2 regions of the Allobosea sp. P1_B10 genome follow, and region 2 is predicted to be linked to the other one. Evidence: predicted binding sites of a transcription regulator. Region 2 holds the regulator's gene; the other holds the start of a gene.
The links. Region 2 encodes PhoB, which activates phosphate uptake and scavenging genes when phosphate is short. Its sites were predicted from a motif close to TGTCATNNANCTGTCAT; they were not measured.
Positions count from the first base shown of each region.

Region 1 (11,739 bases), on a different contig from region 2:
CCGCCACCGGAAGGCCGCTGGCCGCCGCCTCGAGCAGTACGATGCCGAAGGTGTCGGTGAGGCTCGGGAACACGAAGACATCCGAAGAGGCGTAGATCGACGCCAGTTCCTCACCCTCGCGGGTGCCCAGGAACACCGCGTCGGGATAGGCGCGCTGCAGGTCGGCCCGCGCCGGCCCGTCGCCGACGATGACCTTGCTGCCCGGCAGGCGCAGCGACAGGAACGCGTCGAGGTTCTTCTCCACCGCGACCCGGCCGACGCTGAGGAAGATCGGGCGCGGCAGGTCCAGCACGCTGTCGGGTCGGGGGTGGAACTGGGCGAGGTCGACGCCACGGCCCCAGCGCACGATCTTTTCGAAGCCATGGCTGCGCAGTTCGGCTTCGACCGAGCCGGTCGAGACCATGATCGCCTCGGCAGCTCCATGGAAGCGGCGCAGGAAGCGATAGCTCCAGCTCTCCGGGATCGGCCAGCGCGCCGCGACATATTGCGGAAAACGCGTGTGGTAGCTCGTCGTGAAAGCCCGCTTCTGCGCCAGGCAGACCGCGCGCGTCAGCCAGCCGATCGGCCCCTCGGTCGCGATGTGGATATGGTCAGGCCGGAATTCGGCGATGCGTTCGGCCACCATCCGTCGCGTCGCGAGCGCAATCCGGATGTCGGGATAGCTTGGAAGGCCGACCTGCCGGAACCCGTCCGGCGTCAACATATGCGGGGTCACCCCAAAGGCAGGCCCCGCCTCGACCATGCGCTCCAGCGACCGGACGACCCCGTTGATCTGCGGTCGCCAGGCATCCGTCGCGATGAGCAGGCGCATCAGGCCGCCTCGGCCAGTGCCGGCGCAGGCCGCGCCTTGGTCACCGTCGAGACCGGCGCCACACCCTCGAGCCTGTCCTGCGGCCAGCGGATCAGCTCGAACCGGCCATCGAAATGCTCGACGAAGGCCGTGCAGCTTTCCACCCAGTCGCCACTGTTGATGTAGGTCAGCCCGTCGATGTCGCGATGGGCGGCATGGTGGATATGGCCGCAGATGACACCATCGGCACTGTGACGGCGCGCTTCGGCCGCGAGGCAGGTCTCGAACTCCCCGATATAGTTGACTGCATTCTTGACCTTGAGCTTGGCCCAGGCCGAGAGCGACCAGTGCGGCAGCTGCATCAGCCGGCGCACCTTGTTGATTACGGCATTGGAGGCGAGCGCGGCCGTGTAGGCCCAGTCGCCCAGCAAGGCGAGCCATTTCGCGTTGCGCACGACGAGGTCGAACAGATCGCCATGAATGACGAGCATGCGCTTGCCGTCGGCGGTCTCGTGGATGATGTCGTCGACCAGCGTGATGCCGCCGAACTGGAGACCCGTGAAATCGCGCAGGAAGTCGTCGTGGTTGCCGGTGACGTAGATCAGCTTCGAGCCCTTGCGCACCTTGCGCAGCAGCTTCTGGATCACGTCGTTATGGGTCTGCGGGAAATACCAGCCGTTCTTCAGCCGCCAGCCATCGATGATGTCGCCGACAAGATAGATCTGCGGAGCATCATAGGCGCGCAGGAACTCGAGCACGAGTTCCGCCTGCGCGCCGCGGGTGCCCAGATGCAGGTCCGAGATGAAGATGCTGCGAACCTGCCTGGCCTCGTCCTCGTCGCTCATGCCCGGCTGCCTCTGCTGTTGCGATGCCCCCGGCGTGTGTCTGATTTGCATTGCGCTTTGATGACGGAGCCACGAATCCGTGCTCTGGCTGGAGCCTGAGGCAACGCGACGTCGGAGAATGATTATGGATCTTGGAATTGCAGGCCGTACGGCCATCATTTGCGCGTCCAGCAAGGGGCTCGGCCGCGGCACCGCTTTGGCGCTGGCGCAGGCGGGCTGCACCGTCGTGATCAACGGGCGCAATGCGGCAACGCTCGAGGAGACCGCGAGCCAGATTCGCGCCAGCACCGGAGCAAAGGTCATCGCGGTCGTCGCCGACGTCTCGACCGCGGCCGGCCAGGACGCGCTGCTGGCGGCGGCGCCCGATCCGGACATCCTGGTCAACAACAATGGCGGACCGCCCTTCAAGCCGTTCCGCGATGTCACGCGCGAAGGCCTGCTCGAGGGCGTGGCTCAGAATCTGGTGACCCCGCTGGAACTCGTTCAGCGCGTCATCGACGGCATGATCGCGCGGCGTTTCGGCCGCATCGTCAACATCACTTCGGCCAGCGTGCTGACCCCGCTGAGCGGGCTCGACGTCTCCTCGGCCGCCCGCGCCGGACTGACGGCCTTCCTGTCGGGCGTGGCGCGCGAGGTTGCGCATGCCAACGTCACCATCAACAACGTGCTGCCCGGTAGCTTCGACACCGACCGGATCCGCGGCCCGATCGCGAAGATGGCGGCCGAGAAGGGCGTTTCCGCCGACGAGATCGCGCAGCAGCGCACCGCGACCATTCCCGCCCGCCGCTTCGGCACGCCCGAGGAGTTCGGCAATGCCTGCGCCTTCCTGGCCAGCGCCCATGCCGGCTACATTACCGGCCAGAACCTGCTGATCGACGGCGGCGCCTTCCGCGGCACGTTCTGAGCGTTGCACGGGTTGCGGCCCTCGCGTCGCAACCCGCCGGCCGCTTATCAGGGTTGCAGGTTTCACGCTTTAAAACGTGGGACTCGCGTGGTCTAAGCGCTGAGGTCTTCTGAAAGACCTCAGCTCAAGCCACTGCGTTGCACCTTGTCCCCTATCGTCGGCATCAGCCTAAAACTCGTCTCGACCCTGACGTTCACGGTGATGTCGGCGCTGGTCAAATCGCTCTCCGCAAAATACCCGATCGGCCAGATCGTCTGCTTTCGGTCATTTTTCGCCTTGATCCCGCTGGTCATCTGGCTGGCCTGGCGTTCGGAATTTCCCAGCGCCTTGCGCACGAGCAATCTGCGCGGCCATTTGAAGCGCAGTTGCTTCGGCGCGCTGAGCATGTCGATGGGCTTTTCGGCATTGGCCTTCATCCCGTTGCCGGACGCAGTCGCGCTCGGCTATGCCGCGCCGCTTCTGCTGGTCGTGCTGGCCGCCGTCGTCCTGAAGGAACGGGTTCGCATCTATCGCTGGACGGCCGTCGCAGTCGGCTTCTGCGGCGTCCTTCTCATGCTGTCCCCCTATCTGGGCGGCTCCGCTCTGGTGGGCGGCCTCAGCGGCGGCCCTGCGATCGGCGCCATGCTCGCGCTGGGTAGCGCGGCGTGCTCGGCCTTCTCCGCCATCGAGATCCGCCAGCTGACGGCGACGGAGCGGACCGGTGCGATCGTCTTCTACTTCATGGTGCTGACATCGCTGCTCGGCCTCGCCACGATCGCGTTCGGCTGGGTCATGCCCGATGCCTGGGATGCGATGCTGCTTGTCGGGGCCGGTATTCTCGGCGGTCTCGGCCAGATATTCATCGTGCAGGCATATCGCTACGGCGATGCCTCGCTCATCGCGCCCTTCGATTACACCAGCATGCTCTGGGCGATGGCGATCGGTTGGTTCTTCTTCAACGACTGGCCGGCCACGACCGTGCTCGTGGGCGCCGTCATCGTGATTGCCTCGGGCATTTACGTGATCATGCGCGAACGGCAGCTCGGCCTGCTCAAGCGCGAGACACGCGAAGCCGTAACGCCGCGCTGAGTTCGATCTACGGTCGATCTACGGCTTGCCGCGACGGGCGCGCCGAGGCATTGTCCGCTCGGACAAACGTTTGTTCGCTTTCACAAACACCTCTTATTCCAAGACGGGCTTAGCGCATGGGTATCGAGACCAAGGAGAGGGGCGGCCGCGAACTTGCTTCGGGGGCCCAGATCATCTCCGGCCAGCTCGGCAAGACGATCCAGCGCCTGCGCAAGGCCTACAACCTCTCGCTGTCCGAGCTCGCCGAACAATCGGGCGTCGCGAAGTCGATCATCAGCCAGATCGAGCGCAACGAGACCAACCCGACCCTGGCGACGATCTGGCGCCTGTCGCAGGCGCTCGACATCTCGATCGAGCGCGTCCTCTCCAGCGGCGAGGAAGAGCCCTTCATCGAGAAGACCAGTCGCAGCGACACTCCGATCCTGGTCTCCGAGGACGGCAAGCTCCGGCTCGCCATCACCGGCTGGATCAAGACCGTCGAGTGGCTGCAATGGTACGAGGTCCAGGCCGAGCCGGGCGGCGAACTCGACTCGGAAGGCCACCAGCGCGGCTCGATCGAATCGCTGTCGGTGACATCGGGCGAGTTCGAGGTCGAAGTCGGCGACATCATCCAGCGCGCCAAGGCCGGCGACACGCTGCGCTACCGCTGCGATCGCCGCCACATCGTGCGCTGCGTCGGCGACCAGCCCGGCACCGCCTTGATGGTCTGCATCCTCAAAGCCGCGGTGATGGAGTAGGCCCGGGCCTCCCCGGCTCTGCCGTCTTCCGCTGGCCGTTTGATTTGACGGCCGGCGCTATGCAGCCTACGAGACCTCGTCGAAAAGATTCAGGCCGGTTCGGTTAGTCCGGCCCTCGCGCAAGCGGGAAAAGTCGCCCCAGGCGGACCCACGGCATCAACCTTCACGGGTATGGTGCAGTGGCGGGCCCGGGGCTCGGTCGTGCTCCATGCTCTCAATGAGAGACCGACATGCAAGACCGCAAGACCATCCTCATCGCCCAGATCCTGATAACCTTCATGATGGCGCTGTCCATGTCGGGGATCATGTCGATGATCGCGCTTGGGCCGACCGAATTCTGGCTTCGCGAATGGCCGAAGCAGTTCATCATCGCCTGGCCCATCGCCTTCGTGCTGACGCTGTTCGTCAGCCGGATCGCCTTCGCTGTTGCCGGCCGGATCACGGCGCGGCGCGCGTCCTGAGATGTCGTGTCGCGGCCGTCCCCTCGGGGGCGGCTCGATGCGACGCGGGTCAGCCGCCGGCGCGATTGGGTCGCGCCGGTCCCTGCACCGCCGGCAGCGACTTCAGATATTCCGCCATCGCCAACCTGTCGGCCTCCGACAGTTGCGCGATGTTGCGCACCACGGCCGCCATCGAGCCACCGACGCTGTCGAAGCTCGGGGTAAACCCGGTCTTGAGGAGTTCGGCGATCTCGGCCTTCGACCAGGAGGCCAGCCCGTCCGCATGCTGCGTGATGTTGGGCACCCAGCCCTTGCCCTCGGGATCGGGCCCGCCTGCAAACCGCGTCGCCTGCACGATGGCGCCCAGCGCATTGCGATTGCTGTGGCACTCGGCGCAATGGCCGGGACCGTTCACCAGATAGGCCCCTCGGTTCCACTCCTCGCTCTTCGAGGGATCGGGCCTGAATGACGCGCCATCGAAGAACAGCAGCTTCCAGCCGCCGACGACGCGGCGAATGTTGAAGGGGAAGCGCAGGTCATGGTCGGCCGCCCGGCCCTCCACTGGCACCAACGTGCGGATATAGGCAAAAAGATCCGCCAGCGCCTTGGGCGGCATCAGCCTGTAGGAGGTGTAGGGAAAGGCCGGGTAATAATGCTGGCCGTTCGGCGACACGCCCGTGGCCATCGCGTCCACGAAGTCCTGCACGCCCCAGTTGCCGATGCCGTCGCGCGTATGCGGCGAGATGTTGGGCACATGGAAGGTCCCGAAGGGCGAGCCCAGAGCTAGCCCGCCGCCGAGCTTCAGCTTGTCGTCCTGCGCGGGCGTCGCGTGGCACGACGAGCAGCCCCCAGCAGCGAAGAGCAGCTTTCCGTTCTGGAGATCGGGCGCCGGCAGCGTGCCTATCTCCGGCGCCGGCGAGACGACGCGCGGATCCGTCAGCACAGCGAAGCCGGCAAAGCCAACCAGGGCGAAAATCACGAGCGTGATCAGAAGGCGACGCATCATGGCTCCCGTTGCAGCCTGGGACGATCGCGCGTTGCGGGTGAAAGGTCCCCGAAACGCCAGCCGAAGCCCGCGGTGCCGTCACTCTTTGCGAGCGGCCCGCGTGCCCGGCCTGTCACCCGGCTCGGCGATCCTGCCCGGTTTCAGCGCTTGATGCGATAGGTCTCGTGGCAACCGCCGCAATTCTTCGTCACGGTGCCGAAGGCGGTGCGAAAAGTGGCGAGGTCCGTCGCCGAGCTGCCCGCTGCCGCTGCGTCCGCCTCGAACTTCACGAAGGCGGCCTTGAAGCCTGCCTGATCTTCCCAGACTTTCGGCGAAGCGGTCGTTTCGCCACCGGTCTTGGCGCTGTCGGGATACAGCCCCGGCATCTTCTTGGAGGCTTCGACATACGCCGTGAAGATCCCCTGCACCTTGGCGGCATCGAACGGGGCCTCACCCTTGGCAATGGCCGCTCCCTGCCCTGTGGCGGCGCCGACGGCCTTCATGGTCGCCTTGCGCTCGACGATCGGATCGGCCTGCGCGACCACCGAGGACAGGGCGAGCGCCAGAGCTGTGGCGGCGTAAGCAAAGCGGATCATGCTTGGTCATCTCCGGGGGCTGGAAAAACCGGCACAGAACGCGCCGGTTAGAACCATTCCAGATGACCTCAACTGGTCACGCCAGCCAAGTCGCCATCACGCGATTGGCATTTGCAATCGCGCAAATTGAATCTTGCGCTACAGTGGATAACCAGCCTCCTTCAAGGCGTTGAAGACCTTGATAGGTGTCGCCGGCATGTCGATCGCCTTGATGCCGGCAGCCCGGTCGAGCGCATCCACCATCGCGTTCATCACCGCCGGGCAGGCACCGATCGCACCAGCCTCGCCGGCCCCCTTCACGCCGATGGCGTTGGTCACGCAGCGGACGTTGCGGGTCTCGAAGTGGAAGTTGGGGATGTCGATCGCGCGCGGCAACGCATAGTCCATGAAGGTCGCGGTCAGCATCTGGCCTTCCGCATCGAAGCGGATCTCCTCCATCAGCGCCTGGCCGATACCCTGTGCCGCTCCGCCATGCACCTGACCCTGAAGCATCAGCGGGTTCAGCGTCACACCGAAATCATCGACCACGACATAGTTCACGATGTCGGTGTGCCCGGTCTGCGGGTCCACCTCGATCTCGACGACATGGGTCCCGTTCGGGAAGGTCGCAGCCGGCGGGGTCCAGCTCTGATGCACGCGCAGCATCTCCGTGGTCGCGCCCGGCAGGGCGGCGATCTCGGCGAGGTCGAGCGCCTTGTCGGTGCCGACGACACGCACCGCGCCATTGATGATCTCGAGGTCGCCAAGCGCGGCCTCGAGCTTCTCCGAGGCAAGCTGCTTGAGGTTGTCGCTCAGGATCTCGGTGGCCTTGTTCAGCGCGGCGCCACCCACGGGGATCGAGCGCGAGCCACCGGTGCCGGAGCCGGTCTCGACCTTGTCGGTATCGCCCTGGACCACGCGGATGCGATCCATCGGGATGTCGAGATGCTGCGACACCAGCTGCGAATAGGCGGTCTCGTGGCCCTGCCCGTTCGACTGGGTACCGATCAGCACGGTCACCATGCCGTCCTTCTCGAGGATCACGGTCGAGCTTTCCGGACCGCCGCCGCCGCATGCCTCGATATAGCAGGCGAGACCGATGCCGCGGATCTTTCCGGCCTTGTTTGCCGCCTTGAGACGGTTCTTGAAGCCCTTCCAGTCGCCGACCTCCATGGCGCGGCGCATATGCCCCTCGAACTCGCCGGAATCGTAGACCGGCCCGGTCTGGGTCGAGTGAGGCATCTCGCTCGGCTTGACGAAGTTGAGCGCCCGCACGGCATCGACCGTCTTGCCGGTCTCGCGTGCCACCGCATCGACGAGCCGCTCGATCAGATAGGCAGCCTCGGGCCGCCCGGCGCCGCGATAGGCATCGACCGCCATGGTGTTGGTCAGCACGCCACGGAAGCGGACATGCACGGCCGGGATATTGTAGCAGCCTGGGGTCATCGTGGTCCCGACCCACGGGATGAAAGGTCCATACTGCGAGAGGTAGGCGCCCATCTCGGCCGCCAGGTCGACCTTCATGCCGATGAACTTGCCCTTGGCGTCGAGAGCCATGGTCGCGGTCGAGAGATTGGCGCGGCCATGGGTGTCGGCCAGGAAATGCTCCGTTCGATCGGCAACCCAGCGCACCGGGCGCCCGAGCTTCTCGGCCGCGACCATGGTCAGCGGATATTCGCGGTACATGAAGATTTTTGTGCCGAAACCGCCGCCGACGTCGGGGGTCACGACGCGGATCCGCGAGGGATCGACCTTGAGGATATAGCCGGCGAGGATGTCGCGCGTGCCATGGCTGCCCTGGCTGCCCAGTGTCAGCGTCCAACGCTTGCTGGGCTTGTCGTACTCGGCGATGCAGGCGCGCGTCTCCATGTAGTTGGACGCGAGGCGGTTGTTGACGATCGTCACCGAGACCGTGCGGGCGGCCTTGGCGAAAGCTGCCTCGGTCCTGGCCTTGTCGCCCTGCTCGGCCTCGAAGGCGACGTTGCCCGGCCGGTCCGGCCAGACCTGCGGCGCGCCGGGCGCCAGCGCCTCGGCGATGCCCGTGATCGAGGGCAGCGTGGTCCATTCGATGTCGATCGCTTCGGCGGCGTCGCGCGCCTGTGCCAGCGTCTCGGCGACGATGAAGGCCACGGCCTCGCCGACATGGCGCACGATGCCGGTCGGCAGCACCGGCACCGGCATCGCCTTCACATCATCGCCCGAAACCGTCTTGATCAGGCCCTTGCACGGGAGATCGCCGAGATGGGCGACGTCCTCGCCGGTCAGGATCAGCTTCACGCCCTTCATGTTGCGGGCGGCATCCTTGTCGCGGATCTTGAAAGTGGCATGCGCATACTGCGAGCGCAGCACGAAGGCGTGCAGCGCGCCCTCGACGGCGGTGTCGTCGGTATAGCGACCGGTACCCGTCGTCAGGCGTTGATCCTCGACCCGCCGCACCGGCTGGCCAAATCCGAATTTCATCGGGCGCATCAGGTCTCTATCCTTGCATCAGTAGAATGAAAGACTGGCCTAAAAACCTGAGTTCGTCACCCCGAAGCGTGACGAACCGGGTTGCAGTCAGCGCATTCGCGGAACGTCAGCGCGCCGTCCGGATTGCGGTCTCGGAAAGCGTGACCATCGTATTGTAGGAGCTAACGAGCCAGTTCGCATCATTGCCCGCCCCGCGACGGACGTCGCCCTTGCTCTTGGCGAGCTTGTCGCGGAAATCGCGCAGTTTGCCGAGCCAGGAACTCGCCTGGCTTTCGATGAAGGGGATGCCGGCTGGATTGCTCTCCTTGAAGCGGTCCATCTCGCGCACCGCGGCGGCATAGTCGAGCGTCGCCGCATCGAAGGCCTTGAGGTCGACGACCGGCTTCTCGTTGCTGGGCATCAGATCCATCACGGCGCGTGCGTTCATCATGAGGTTGCGCACCTGCCAGCGTACCGAGCGACCTTCCTTCTGTTCGATCGCTGCCAGTTCGCGCCCGTCGAGCCCCTTTTTGTAGACCCGCATCTGGGCGTCGAGCTTGGCGCGCTCCTCGAGGAACACCGTCGCGGCCGGCACGAGCCCGACATGCAGGCGCCTGCCCTCTGCGGCACCGTCGTCGCGATAGTCCTTGCGCTCGTAATAGCGCTCGGCACTTGTAATCAGCGGCGCGAGATCCTGATAGGCCTTGATGTACCGGCCGATCGTCTGGTCGATTTCTGGCAGCAGCGGTTCCTTGGTGCGGACGTCATCGGCCTTTTTGATCTCGCCGTTGACGTCATAGAGGCTGTAGAGACCATAGGTGATGTAGCGCTCCTTGCCGGTCGGGCCCTTCTTCATGTCGACCCAACTGGCATAGCGCTCCCAGGACTGGATCGCGCGCAGCGTCCGGTTCATCAGCGCCGTGTAGGCGTTCGACTTGACGATCGCGGCCTGAAGCGAGGCGTCCTCTGCAGTGCCCGCGGCGGTGCCCGGCGCCGGTGCCTGCGCCCGTGCCACGGCGGGAGCGAGCGCCGGAAGCACGAGTGCGATGGCTGACATGCGGAGGAGAGCGGAGATCGACATCATGGAATCCTCGTTAGCCCCCCGGCGATTCCTAAGTCCGCATGAAAGGCGGCTCTGTCAAACGCTTAGCGCGCGATCTCGCCACCCTGCATGACCCAGTCCTTGAAGCCGCCGACATAGTGGCTGTCGATGTCGAGCCCTGCCGATTGCGCGAATTCGAGCGCCCGCAGGGAGCGCACGCCGGCCGCGCAGGAGAGCACGATGCGCTTGCCCGGCGCGTCCGGAATATCGGCGGGATCGAAGCGCGAGAGCGGCAGCGAGACCGCACCGGGAATGTGACCGGCAGCGAATTCATGCGGCTCGCGCACGTCGACGACGAGGATGGAGCCATCGGCCAGCCCTGCCTTGATGGCGTCGATGTCGAGGTCGTTGACGATCACGTGCGGTATCCGTCGGTTATCCCAGGAGCCTGACCAGATAGAGGCTGAGCGCCGGAAATGCCACCACGACGGCGAGCCGGATGATGTCCGACAGCACGAAGGGCAGCACGCCCTTGTAGATGCGGGTCACAGGCACGTCGCGGGCCGTCGAGGCGACGACGAAGACGTTCAGCCCGATCGGTGGGCAGGTCATGCCGATGCCGACCACGATCAGGACGAGGATGCCGAACCAGATCGCGATGTCGTCGGCCGGCATCCCGAAATCGAGCCCGACCACGATCGGGAAGAACACCGGCAGCGTCAGCAGGATCATGGCGAGCTCGTCCATCACGCCGCCGAGCACGATGTAGAACAGCAGCAGCCCGACCAACACCGTATGGGGCGCCCAGCCCGAGGCCGCGATCATCTCGGCCGCCGCAGTCGGCACCTGTGTCAGAGCAAGAAAGGCGTTGAACACCTCGGCGCCGAGCAGGATGGCGAAGATCATCGCGGAGGTTTCGGCGGTTTGCAGGATCGCCTCGCCGACGCCCTTCAGGCTCAATGTGCGTCGCCCGAGCCCGATCAGCAGCATGATGAAGGCGCCGACCGACGCGGCCTCCGTCGGCGTGAGGACGCCGCCATAGATGCCGCCGACCACGACGAGCGCGACAGCCAGCGCCGGCACGATGCCAAGCAGCGGCCCGACCCGGTCGCGCCAGACGATGCGCGGCTGCGCGGGCGCAAGCGTCGGGTTCAGCCGCGTCACGACCGCGATGGTGATGCAGTACATCACGGCGGCCATCAGGCCCGGGATCAGCGCCGCCATGAACAGCTTCGCGATATTCTGCTCGGTCGAGATCGCATAGACGACGAGGATCACCGAGGGCGGGATCAGGATACCGAGCGTCCCGCCGACCGCGACCAGCCCGCATGAGAAGCCGGGGTCGTAACGATAGCCGCGCAATTGCGGCAGCGCGGCCCGCGCGAAGGTCGCGGTGGTCGCCACCGACGAGCCGCAGATTGCTCCAAATCCGGTGCAGGCGCCGATCAGGGCCATGCCGAGCCCCCCGCGCCGATGGCCAACGACTGCAGACGACGCCTTGAACAGATCGCCCGCCAGCCCCGAGCGCTCGGCAAATGCCCCCATCAGAACGAAGAGCGGGATCACCGACAGGGTGTAGTTGGCGAAGATCTGGTAAGGCGTCGTGCGGATGTAGTTGAGGAACGGGTCGAGCCCATTGAGCTGGATATAGCCGACGCTGCCGACCAGCATCATCGCGAGCCCGATCGGCAGCCGCAGCGCCATCAGCGCCAACAGCACCGCAAACCCTGTGACCGCGAGCATGGCGCCGCTCACCGCCGGCCCCGCAGCAGGCGGGTCGCGCTGACGAAGGCCGTGGCACAGACCAGGGCGGCCAGCACGGAGCAGAGCGCGATCGGTACATAGCTCGGCAGCTGCAGCACCATCGTGTTCTCGCCGCTGGCGAAGGCGGCCCTGGCTCCCACA
Region 1 covers NZ_JBFTZP010000002.1:543,647-555,385, reverse strand. The annotation lists gene AC1D2L_RS07370 (glycosyltransferase family 4 protein) at 1-811, opposite strand, end outside; gene AC1D2L_RS07365 (UDP-2,3-diacylglucosamine diphosphatase) at 811-1,635, opposite strand; gene AC1D2L_RS07360 (SDR family oxidoreductase) at 1,760-2,539, shown strand; gene AC1D2L_RS07355 (DMT family transporter) at 2,684-3,607, shown strand; gene AC1D2L_RS07350 (helix-turn-helix domain-containing protein) at 3,724-4,344, shown strand; gene AC1D2L_RS07345 (DUF2798 domain-containing protein) at 4,575-4,805, shown strand; gene AC1D2L_RS07340 (c-type cytochrome) at 4,855-5,790, opposite strand; gene AC1D2L_RS07335 (c-type cytochrome) at 5,931-6,365, opposite strand; gene AC1D2L_RS07330 (xanthine dehydrogenase family protein molybdopterin-binding subunit) at 6,504-8,813, opposite strand; gene AC1D2L_RS07325 (YiiG family protein) at 8,920-9,873, opposite strand; gene AC1D2L_RS07320 (rhodanese-like domain-containing protein) at 9,939-10,253, opposite strand; gene AC1D2L_RS07315 (TRAP transporter large permease) at 10,270-11,577, opposite strand; gene AC1D2L_RS07310 (TRAP transporter small permease) at 11,586-11,739, opposite strand, start outside.
Region 1: AC1D2L_RS07365 (UDP-2,3-diacylglucosamine diphosphatase) is a predicted target of PhoB. The motif match lies at 1,685-1,701, and genes of this name have one in related genera.

Region 2 (11,739 bases):
GCTGCGGCAAGTCGACCCTGCTGCGCATCTTCAACCGCATCTACTCGCTCTATCCCGAGCAGCGGGCCACCGGCGAGGTCATGCTCGACGGGCGCAACGTCATCTCCAACGATATCGACGTCAACGAGCTGCGCTCGCGCATCGGCATGGTCTTCCAGAAGCCGACGCCCTTCCCGATGTCGATCTACGACAACGTCGCCTTCGGCATCCGCCTCTACGAGAAGCCGCCGAAATCCGAGCTCGACGACCGCGTCGAGGGCGCCCTGCGTCGCGCCGCGCTCTGGGACGAGGTCAAGGACAAGCTCAAGGCCTCCGGCATGGGCCTGTCGGGCGGACAGCAGCAGCGGCTGTGCATTGCGCGCACCATCGCGCAGCGCCCCGAGGTCATCCTGTTCGACGAGCCGACCTCGGCGCTGGACCCGATCTCGACCGGCAAGATCGAGGACCTGCTGGAGCAGTTGAAGACCGACTTCACGATCGTCATCGTGACCCACAACATGCAGCAGGCGGCTCGTATCTCGCAGTACACCGCCTTCATGTATCTCGGCGAGGTCATCGAGTTCGCGCCGACCAACACCATCTTCATGAACCCGCATAAGAGGCAGACGCAGGACTACGTGACCGGCCGCTTCGGCTGAAGCGTTCCAGACGATCCGCTCTCCAGCCCGCGCCGCCAAGGGAATAACGCCATGTCCGACCACATCGTCCGCTCCTATGACGCCGAACTGGAATCGCTGCGCCGCAGCCTTGCCGAGATGGGCGGCATGTCCGAGCGCATGCTCGGCGATTCCACCGTCGCGCTGGTGCGTCGCGACACCACCCTGGCGCAGAAGGTGATCGCCGCCGACCAGCGGCTCGACAACCTGCAGCGCGATGTCGAGGAGCGGGCGGTGCTGACCATCGCGCGCCGCCAGCCGCTCGCCAACGACCTGCGCGAGCTGATCTCGGCGATCCGCATCGCCTCGGACATCGAGCGCGTCGGCGATCTCGCCAAGAACATCGCTAAGCGCGCGGTCGCTATCTCCGGCCAGTTCCAGCCGCCGCATCGCGCCGTGGTCGGCCTCGAGCATATGAGCCGCCTGGTGCAGGCCCAGCTCAAGGACGTTCTCGACGCCTATGCCGCCGGCAATGAGCAGAAGGCGCTGGAGGTCTGGCACCGTGATGGCGAGATCGATGCGCTCTACACCTCGCTCTTCCGCGAGCTGCTGACCTATATGATGGAAGATCCGCGCAACATCACCTTCTGCACGCATCTCCTGTTCTGCGCCAAGAACGTCGAGCGTATCGGCGACCACACCACCAACATCGCCGAGACCATCCACTATCTGGTTACCGGCGAGTCGCTCGATCTCAATCGCCCGAAGATCGACACCACAGACATCAGCGTCGAGGCCGTCACGGGGCGGTGATACGTACGGCCAATGCGGACGCGTCATTCTCGGGCGAAGCGAAGCGCAGACCCGAGAATCTCATGACAGAATTGCATTGGTCCAGAGATGGTCGGGTCAAGCCCGACCATGACGTCAAGTCTTCAAACGGAAACGCGCCATGCCCGCACGCATCCTGATCGTCGAGGACGAGGAGCCGTTGACGCTCCTGCTGCGCTACAACCTGGAGGCCGAAGGCTTTGAGGTCGACAGCGTCGCGCGCGGCGACGACGCCGAACTGCACCTTCGCGACCACACGCCCGACCTCGTCCTGCTCGACTGGATGCTGCCGGGGCTGTCTGGAATCGAACTTTGCCGGCGCCTGCGGACCCGCCGCGACACAGAGCGCGTACCGATCATCATGCTGACCGCACGCGGCGAGGAGACCGAGCGCGTGCGCGGCCTGGCGACCGGCGCCGACGACTATGTCGTCAAGCCGTTCTCTCTGCCGGAACTGATCGCGCGCATCCAGGCGCTGCTGCGCCGGGCCAAGCCCGGCCATGTCGCAGGGCTGCTGACGGCGGGCGATCTCGAACTCGACCGCACCACCCGCCGCGTCCGCCGCGCCGGTACAGAGCTGCATCTGGGCCCGACTGAGTTCCGGCTGCTTGAATTCCTGATGCAGGCTCCCGGCCGCGTCTATTCGCGCGCCCAGCTGCTCGACGCCGTCTGGGGCCGCGACGTCTATATCGACGAGCGCACGGTCGACGTGCATGTCGGGCGCCTGCGCAAGGCGATCACGCCGGGCGACGCCAAGGACCCGCTGCGCACGGTGCGGGGCTCAGGCTACGCCTTCGACGAGACGTTTGCGCGCAGCTGAGGGCACAGCCTCCGTCGTCATTCCGGGGTGCCCCACAGGGGCGAGCCCGGAACCCGTGACGACGGTCAAAACTCTGTCTGATCGGCTGAGTCGTCATTGCGAGCGCAGCGAAGCAATCCAGTCTTTGTAGAGCGCTACGCCCTGCTGGATTGCTTCGTCGCTGCGCTCCTCGCAATGACGGTGGTGCGTCGCTCAGAGAGCCGCGCGCAGCCGGCGCGTATCGCCCTCGACATCATCGCCGCCGAACACCGCGCCGATCACGGCGATGCCGTCTGCTCCCGCTGCCATCACACTCGCCGCATTCTGCGCCGTGATGCCCGCGATCGCGCCGATTGGCAGCGCGCCCAGCACCGTGCGGGCCTGTTCGCGCAGCGCGGCATAGCCATCGAGCCCGAGCGGTGCGTCGGCATTGTCCTTGTGGACCGTCGCGAAGATTCCGCCGATGCAGGCATAGTCGATCCGCGCCGAGCCGCGATAGGGCAACTCGCTGGCGTTTTTCAGCGTGGCACCGATGATCGCGCTTTCGCCGAGCAGGCGGCGCGCATCGGCAAGCTCCATGTCGTCGGCTCCGACATGGACGCCGTCCGCGCCTGAGGCCAGCGCGACGTCGATGCGGTCATTGATCAATAGCGGCACGCCTGTGCCAGCCAGCGCCGCCTTGATGGCTCGCGCCTCGCGGACCATCTCGCGGGTCGAGGCGTCCTTGGCGCGGTACTGGATCAGCGTGGCCCCGCCACGAGCCGCAGCGGCGGAGAGTTCTGCCAGCGACCGACCCCTCCCGATCTGCGGATCGACGATGCCGTAAAGCAGGATATCGACGCTCACTGTTGTTCTCCCATGCCCGCACGCAGCGTCGCTTCATCGATGGCGGCCAGCGCGTCGATCAGCTCGACGCCAAAACTGCCGGGGCCCCTGGAGCGCTGGGCTGCGATCTCGCCGGCGATACCATAAGCGATCAGCGCCGCCGCCGCCGCGCGGGCAAAATCGCTCTCGACGGCGCAGCAGGCTGCGATCAGGGCGCCGGCCGCGCAGCCGACCCCGGTCACTTTGGTCATCAGCGGGTGGCCATGCGCGACGCGATACTGGCCCGACGCGCCCTCGATCAGGTCGACCCTGCCGGTGGTGACGCAGGTCAGGTTGCGCTCGCGGGCATCGTCGAGCGCCGAGCCGAGCGCCGCCATTTCGGTGGCGTTGCCACGGACCACGACATCACGAAGCTTCAGGACCTCGCGCGAAACATGCTGGCGCAGCGGCGACAGCTCGACGAAGACGGGATCGAACACCAGCGGCTTGCCGTGATCGCGCGCCGCCTCTAGCAGCTTGGGAATAGCGAGTTCGCTCTCGGCATTGATCGTGCCGATATTGATCAGGATCGCGCCGGCGCCGCGCGCCATCGCCGCGACCTCGTCGACATGGATCGCCATGGATGGGATCGCGCCGAAGGCGAGCAGCATGTTGGCGGTGATGTTCTGGGCGACCGTATTGGTCAGGCATTGCACGCGCGGGCGCTGCGACGCGACGCGGGCGAGAATGGCGGCAGCGCCGGCGGCATCGATATGCTGTGCCGTCATCTGGCCTGGCCGGTCTGTGGTGGTGGGGACGTTCATCTGGATCTCCTCCTTGGTCCAAGGTTCAGGAGATCCGGGTTGGTTGAGCGGGTTAGTCGCTGTTAAGCGGCCACGCCAAAGGTAAGCCGCGTTCCAGTCCCTCCGCCGGTATGACCCGGATCAGGTTCGACGGGTTTGGCCCTGCGACCATCTCAGCTCTTGCGAGCACCCCTCGGAACGACGGAGAAACTAGGCGCGAAGTCGCGCGGGTGCAACCGGCGGATGCTGCAGGATCGATCGCCGGCCCGCAAGCCGGGCATGCCGCAGGCTCACGCCGAGATGTCGACGGCGCCGCCCTGGCCAGCCGGGAGCGTTGCCTTCTGCTGGGCCACGCTCTGCTCGAGCAATTCGAGCACCGCCTGGTCGCTGGCGGCCTGCTGGCGCAGCATTTCGGTCTGCAGGGCTTGCTGTGTCGCAGCTGCACGCGTCGCCATGGCGCTTTGCGCGATGGCGAGGGATGAATCGCTCATGGTCAGGCTCTCCTGCCCGGCAGGCTAGGAGGGACATCTTTCGCAATCGTAAATCGAAACGCTCGGTTAGGGCGCGATGATCGAGGGCACGCCGCGTGGCATCGGCGGGTCACGCTCGATCTGCGACGGGTTGCTGGCCTGTCGCACATTGCGTGGCCGCGCCGGCGGCGAAGGCTGGGCCGTATCGCCCAAGGCGCGTTCGCGTTCTGCGACCGTGCCGGGACTGGGAGCAAGCGGAATGCCCGGGGCGCGTTGCCGTTGCAGGCTGGTTCCCGGGTCGGCCTGGGCAATGCGGGTTTGCTCCAGCGCGACAGCGCCGCCGGCACTGAGGCCAAGCAGGAGTGAACCGATCAAGAACCTCTTATGCATGCGCATGACCTCGGCTCCTTTCACAGGGCTCCGGCGCGGTACCGGGGCGCTAGGATATCAACCGGGATATACCGCTGCGGTTCCCTGAGAGGGCAAAGCCGAAGGGAGCGGCCAAAGCGGCCGCTCCCCAAGGTTCTCAGCGGCTCTGGCCGGTGAGCAGTGGCGTGATACGCCGCAGTGTGACGCGGCGGTTTTCGCGGGCGGCGTCCTGCGTCGCCAGCTTGAGGTATTGCTCGCCATAGCCCTGTGTCGTCAGGTTCTCGGGCGGCACGCCGAAGTCACGCGTCATGATCTCGGCCACGGCCTGCGCGCGACGGTCCGACAGCGACAGGTTGTCGATGTCGCTGCCGACCGCATCCGTGTGGCCCTCGATCAGGAAGACCTCGTTGGGCGCGGCCTGCAGCGCCTGCCGGATCGATGCCGCGATCAGCGACAGCCGCTGTGCCTGGCCGTTGCCGACGACCCAGGACCCACTCTCGAAGGTGATGGTGTCGATATCGACGCTGCGCATGCGCGCACGCAGGTCAGGTGAGTATCGGACCTCGTCGAGCGTATAGCGCCGCGGGATCGCCGCGATCGGCGGCGCTGTGATGGTCTCGTAGAGCAGGCGCTCATCGGCGCGCTCAGCGTCGACGATATAGCGCTCGCGCGGCATCGGCAGCGGCGGGGGCGGCAACACCACGACCTCGTCCGAGAAGCGCTCGGGCCGGTCGCGACGCGTGTTGTCGATGATGACGAACTCCTCGCCGCCGCGCATCTGGCGGGTCCGCCGGATCAGGCGGCCATCCTCGTCGGTTATCGTGACGATGCGGGTGCCGTCGGGACGCTCGAACACCGAGCGCGTCTCGCCATTGCCGCGCTCGACGCGCTGGTCGATGCCGAGATCGCGGAACCGTTGCGTCTCGTCGCGCCGAATGATCGTGCGGTCGTCGTCGCGGATGATCGTGCGGCCGGGCTCGCGGATGATGGTGACGTCACCCTCTCGCCGTTCCTCGCGGCGGCCGCGCACATCCTCGAAGCGCTCCGCGCCCTGCGTCGCCATGATGCCGCCAATCGCGGCGGCGCCAAGACCGATCGCGGCCGCGCCGCCAAGCCCGATGCCGCCGCGGCGACCCTGCCGGTCGGGCGGGGGAACCTGGCCGGGGAGCGGGGGCTGGCCTGGAGCCATCTGCCCGGGCGCCGCCTGCCCAGGCGCCATTTGCCCAGGAGCCATCTGGCCAGGCGCCGCGACGGGCGGAACGGGGCGCGGCATGCCGGGCTGCACTCCGGGCTGGGCCTGCGGGGCTGGTGGTGGCGGCAGCGCCGAGGGCTGCCCGGGCACCGGGACAGGCCGGCCGGTGGCGCCATCGACCCCTGCCGCTCCGGGAGGAGGCGGGGGAGCGGGCGGCTGGCCGGGGAGCGGCTGCGGCCGCGCGCCGGTGGCATCGCTGCCGGGAGCCGTGATCGGCGGCACCGGACGCGGCATCGCCGGTGCTGCGCCGGGTTGACGCGGTGCGGGCGGGGCTGGCGGCAGCGCAGAGGGCTGGCCGGGAGCCGGAGTGGGCCGGGCCGCCGGAGGCTGGCCTGCCGGCGCGGAGATCGGCGGCACGGGACGCGGCATGGCCGGTTCTGCGCCGGGCTGGCGTTGAACCGGGGCCGGGCGTGTTGCGGGCGGCTGGCCGGGAGCGGCCTGGGGCGCGGGAGGGGCAGCGCGCGGCACGGCCGGAACGGCCGGCGTTACGGGAGCAACCGGCGCGGCTGGGGCCGGGGCTGGGGCAGCCGCGGGCGGCGACGCACGGCGCGGTTCCGCGCCAGGCGTGCGTGGCAGGCCTGGCCGCAGGCCAGGTTCGGCCCCTGCGGGCGGTGCGGGCGTCGGCCTTGGCGCGACCTGGGCGGGTGCCGGGGCGGGCGGGGCGGCAGCCGGCGGGCGCGGTGCGGCGGGAGGCGCTGCATTGGGAACCGCGGGAGCAACGGGGCGCTGTATCGCGGGCGGCTGGCCAACGGGCTGGCCCGGCGCTGCGCGCGGACCGGCAGGAGCGCCGGGGCCTGCGCCAGGGCCTGCGCCGGGGCCGGCAGGGCCTCCCGGAGCGCGGGGCGCGCCTTGAGGACGTTCGCGCCTGGGCTGTCCCGGCTGATCGTCGGGGGCAGGTGGGGCCTGGGCAATCTGGACGGCCACCGGTGCTGGCGGAGCGGCAAATCCGCCCTGCGCCAACGTGATGGCAGGCAGCATGGTGCCGATCAGGAGCCAGTTCTTGGTGCGTGTCATGAGATCCGTTTCCGGTTTCAGGTCGAGCCATCGAGCGCCGGTGGCGCTGAACCCGTCGTGAACCGAAAACGGCTGAAATCGGGCGCGGTTCCCGAAGGATCGCTGCCGCGCCCGATCGGGCAGGCCTTTAGAGGCCGGCCTGTTGCTTCACATAGGCCGCGATCTCGGCATGACTGGCGAACCAGACATCGCCCTTGGCCTTGGCGTGTTCGATCAGCTTCTCGAGGATCCAGAGGCGCGAGCGATAGGTGATGATGTGCGGGTGCATCGTCAGCAGGAACAGCCCGCCATCCTCGTAGGCGCCGTCGAATTCGCGCTTGAAGATGTCGAACACGGTCTCCGGCGCCGTATAGGGCCGCAGCGCCTGGAAGCGGTTCATGTTGAAGTAGACCGCGTCGTCGCGGATCCACTCGACGGGCAGCTCCACGATGCCGGTGCGCTCGCCCTTCTCGATCAGCTCATAGGGATCGTCGTCGGCGAAGAGCGAGCTGTCGTAGAGCAACCCGAGCTCGCGCTCGATCGCGAGCGTGACTTCGGAAAAGTCCCAGGACGGCGTGCGCATGCCCACCGGACGGACGCCGGTGATCTTTTCCAGCGTGTCGGCCGAGCGCAGGTGAAGTTCGCGCTCCTGGACTGGCGGCACGGCGGTGTTGACCTCGTGGATCCAGCCATGCAGGCCGATCTCGTGGCCTTCCGCGACGACGCGGCGCTGTTCGTCGGGATAGAGCAGGGCGGTTACGGCCGGCACGAAGAAGGTCGCCTTGATGTCCTCCTTCTTCATCAGCTCCAGGATGCGCGGCATGCCGACGCGGTTGCCGTACTGGCCCCAGGACAGGCGGCCGACCGACTTGCCGCCGTCGCGCAGTTCATTGGTCTCGTGGTCGACGTCGAACGACAGGGCGACCGCGCAGCGCGCGCCGTTGGGCCACTGGGCCGGCTTGAGGTTCTGGCCGGCGCGAACGCGATCGACCTTGCCGCGCCACGTCTCCTCCGGCCACTGCCAGGGTTCAAGAACGGCGTCTGTCATCGGAAGGCTCCTTTGCTACTGCTTTTCGTCATTGCGAGCGTAGCGAAGCAATCCGGAGGCGGCAGAGCGCTTGAGTCCCCTTGGATTGCTTGCTCCGCTCGCAATGACGCTACGGGTCGGTGTCACCCCGTTGGCAGCACGGGCACGGCTGCTAGCAGCCGCCTGGTGTAGTCGTGCTGGGGATGGTCGTAGACCTCGCCAGCCGGCCCGCTCTCGACGATCTTGCCGCGATACATGATCGCGACCCGGTCGCAGAGGTGACGGACCACCGAGAGGTCGTGCGAGATGAAGATAAGCGTCAGGTCGAGCTCCGAGCGCAAGCGTATCAGGAGATTGATGATCTGCGCCTGGATCGACACGTCGAGCGAGGCGACCGGCTCGTCGCAGATCACGACATCGGGCTGCATGGCGAGCGCACGGGCGATTGCGACGCGCTGGCGCTGTCCGCCCGAGAACTGGTGCGGGTAGCGGGTGGCGAAGGCGGGATCGAGCCCGACCGCTGCGAGCCATTGCCGGACGTATTCGCCGGCCTCGGCCCGGCTGACCAGCCCATGCGCGACCGGTCCCTCGCTGATGCTGTCGCCGATGCGCATGCGCGGATTGAGCGAGGCGAACGGGTCCTGGAAGATGGTCTGGACGCGGGTCGTGATCTTGTGGGGCCGCTCGCCCGCGCTCATGACGTGCTCGCCATCGAGCAGCACGAAGCCGGCATCGGGCGGGTAGATGCCAGCGGCCAGCCGTCCGAGCGTCGACTTGCCGCTGCCGGATTCGCCCACGAGCCCGAGTGCCTCTCCGCGCGTCAGGGTCAGGCTCACCGCATCCACCGCCTGGACGATTGATGACGGCCGGCCGATGCCGAGCTTGAGGGCCAGCAGCTTCAGGACGCCGGGCTTCTGCTGGAAGCGCTTGCCGACATCCTCGATCACGAAATAGGGCGCGTCGGACTTCGGCTTGCGGGCCGCATCCTTGCGCGCCAGGCGCGGTGGCGGAGCTGCGTCGGTGCCCGCGCCACGCGACAGCAGCGCGCCGGGTTTCGCCCGCGAGGGCAGGGCGTCGAGCAGCGCCTGGGTGTAGGGATGCTGCGGCTTCGTCAGCACGTCGAGCATCGGCCCGGCCTCGACGATTTTGCCGAAGCGCATCACGCAGACCTTGTCGGCGATCGAGGCGACGGTCGCCAGATCATGGCTGATCCAGATCAGGGCGGTGCCGAGTTCGGCGACGAGCTCCTTCATTTCGGCCAGGATCTCGGCCTGGATCGAGACATCGAGCGCCGTCGTCGGCTCGTCGCAGATGATCAGCTTTGGCCGGTGCAGCAGCGCGATCGCGATCGCGACGCGCTGGCGCATGCCGCCCGAGAACTGGTGGGGATGGAAGTCGACCTTGCTCTCGGGATCGGGAATGCGGACCTGCGCGAGCGCTGCGATGGCGCGCCGGCGCGCCTCGGCCCGCGAGACCTTTTCATGGGCCTCCAGCGCCAATGTGATCTGCGCGCCGATGGTCAGCATCGGGTTCAGCGTCATCATCGGGTCCTGGAAGACCATCGAGATGCTTTTTCCCCGGATCTTGCGCAGCTCAGCCGGGGGCAGGCCGACGAGCTCGCGGCCCTCCAGCTTCACGGAGCCGGATTCGATGCGGCCTGGCTGGTCGATCAACCCGATGATCGAGAAGCCGGTGATGCTCTTGCCCGAGCCGGATTCGCCGACAAGGCCCATGACCTCGCCGCGCTTCAGGCTGAACGAGACGCCGTCGACGGCCTTCACCACGCCGGCGCGGGCGTGGAAATAAGTGGCGAGATCTGTGACCTCGAGGAGGGGGGCGTCGGTCATGGGCGCCCACTCCGAAGCGTACCGTCATTGCGAGGAGGCGAAGCCGACGAAGCAATCCAGCAAGGCGTCGAGCGCACGGCCTGGATTGCTTCGCTTCGCTCGCAATGACGAAGAGGCGCGATCATCGCTTGAGCCTCGGATTGACCTGGTCTCGGATGCGGTCGCCCACGAGGTTGAGCGCCACGATCAGCGCGATCAGGGCCAGGCCGGGATAGATCGAGATCCAGTAGCGGCCCGACAGCATGTACTGGAAGCCGTTCGCGATCAGCATGCCGAGCGACGGCTCCGTCACCGGCAGTCCGACGCCCAGGAATGACAGCGTCGCCTCCAGCGCGATCGCGTTGGCGACCTGGACCGTCGCGACCACGATCAGCGGCGGCAGGCAGTTCGGAAAGATGTGGCGCAGCACGACGCGCCAGGCCGGCAGCGGGGTCGAGAGCACGGCCTCGACGTAGTCCTTGCCGCGCTCGGCCGCGGCCGCGCCATGGGCGGTGCGGGCGAAATAGGCGTATTGGGCAGCCGCCAGCGCGGCGATCAGCTGCGCCTTGCCCTGGCCCAGCAGCGCCGAGAGCACCAGCGCCAGCAGAATCGCGGGGAAGGCGAGTTGCAGGTCGATCACCCGCATGATGAAGGCCTCCCAGCGTCCGCCGACATAGGCAGCGCCGATGCCCAGCGAGACGCCGACGACGAAGGCGATCGTGCCGGCGACCAGCCCCATCTGGAGCGAGATGCGCAGGCCGTAAAGGATGGCCGAGAACAGGTCGCGCCCCTGCGCGTCCGTGCCCAGGATATGGCTGTAGCCGGCCGAGCCGACGAAGCCCGGCGGGCGACGCGCATCCATCAGCACGAGATTAGCGAGGTCATAGGGGTCTTGCGGCGCAAACAACGGCGCAAAAACCGCGACGCCGACGATCGCCACGACAACGATCAGCGCTGCCACCGCGACCTTGCTCTCGCGAAACTCGTTCCAGAACCGGGCAGTCGGGGAGATCTCTTTCGCACTCATCGCGAGCCCGCCTTCCGCAGCCTGGGATCGAGCGCGACATAGGCGAGATCGACAGCAAAATTGATCGCGATGAAGACGAAGGCGACGAGCATGAGATAGGCCACCATCACCGGCCGATCGAGTGACTGGATCGAATCGATGATCAGCTTGCCGATGCCGGGCCAGGAGAAGATGGTCTCGGTCACCACCGCAAACGCCAGGGTCGAGGCAAATTCCAGCCCGAACACGGTGACCAGCGGGATCGCAATCAGGCGCAAGACATGCCGGCGCAGCACGGTCCATTCCGAGAGGCCGGCCGCGCGGGCGAACTTCACGGTGTCGGACAGCATCGCCTCGCGCGTCCCGGCGCGTGCCAGCCGCGTCATCAATGCGAGCTTGAAGAAGGCGAGGTTGGCGGCCGGCAACAGCAGGTGGCTGAGCCCGTTCAGGGTCAGGAAGCTCCATTCGACACCGAGGATCGCCACCGTGTCGCCCCGCCCGCCGGCAGGCAGCCATTGCAGCTCGACGGCGAAAGCCAGGATCAGCACGAGGCCGATCCAGAAGGTCGGCACGGAGAAGCCGAGGATCGAGACCGTCATGATCAGGCGCGCGAAGGGGCTGTCGGGGCGATAGCCCGCATAGATGCCAGCGGGAATGCCGATCAGCGCGGCGCCCAGCACGGCGGCGAGCGTCAACTCCAGTGTAGCGGGCAGGCGCGACAGGATCAGCTCCAGCACCGGCATGCCGAAGACAAAGGAGCGGCCGAAATCGCCGTGCAGGATGCGCCCGAGGAAGGTGAAGTACTGCTCCCAGAGCGGCCGGTCGAGCCCATAGCGCGCGATCGTCTGGAGGCGGATGTCCTGGCTGACATCGGGGCCGATCAGCACGTCGATCGGGTTGCCGATGGCATAGACGCCGACGAACACCAGCGCCGACATGACCAGCATGACGACGAGGGCCTGG
Region 2 covers NZ_JBFTZP010000003.1:37,590-49,328, forward strand. The annotation lists gene pstB (phosphate ABC transporter ATP-binding protein PstB) at 1-638, shown strand, start outside; gene phoU (phosphate signaling complex protein PhoU) at 690-1,409, shown strand; gene phoB (phosphate regulon transcriptional regulator PhoB) at 1,549-2,247, shown strand; gene thiE (thiamine phosphate synthase) at 2,440-3,072, opposite strand; gene thiM (hydroxyethylthiazole kinase) at 3,069-3,854, opposite strand; TPP riboswitch at 3,934-4,037, opposite strand; gene AC1D2L_RS07710 (hypothetical protein) at 4,124-4,324, opposite strand; gene AC1D2L_RS07715 (hypothetical protein) at 4,391-4,678, opposite strand; gene AC1D2L_RS07720 (OmpA family protein) at 4,830-6,293, opposite strand; gene AC1D2L_RS07725 (polysaccharide deacetylase family protein) at 7,066-7,965, opposite strand; gene AC1D2L_RS07730 (dipeptide ABC transporter ATP-binding protein) at 8,088-9,791, opposite strand; gene AC1D2L_RS07735 (ABC transporter permease) at 9,913-10,797, opposite strand; gene AC1D2L_RS07740 (ABC transporter permease) at 10,794-11,739, opposite strand, start outside.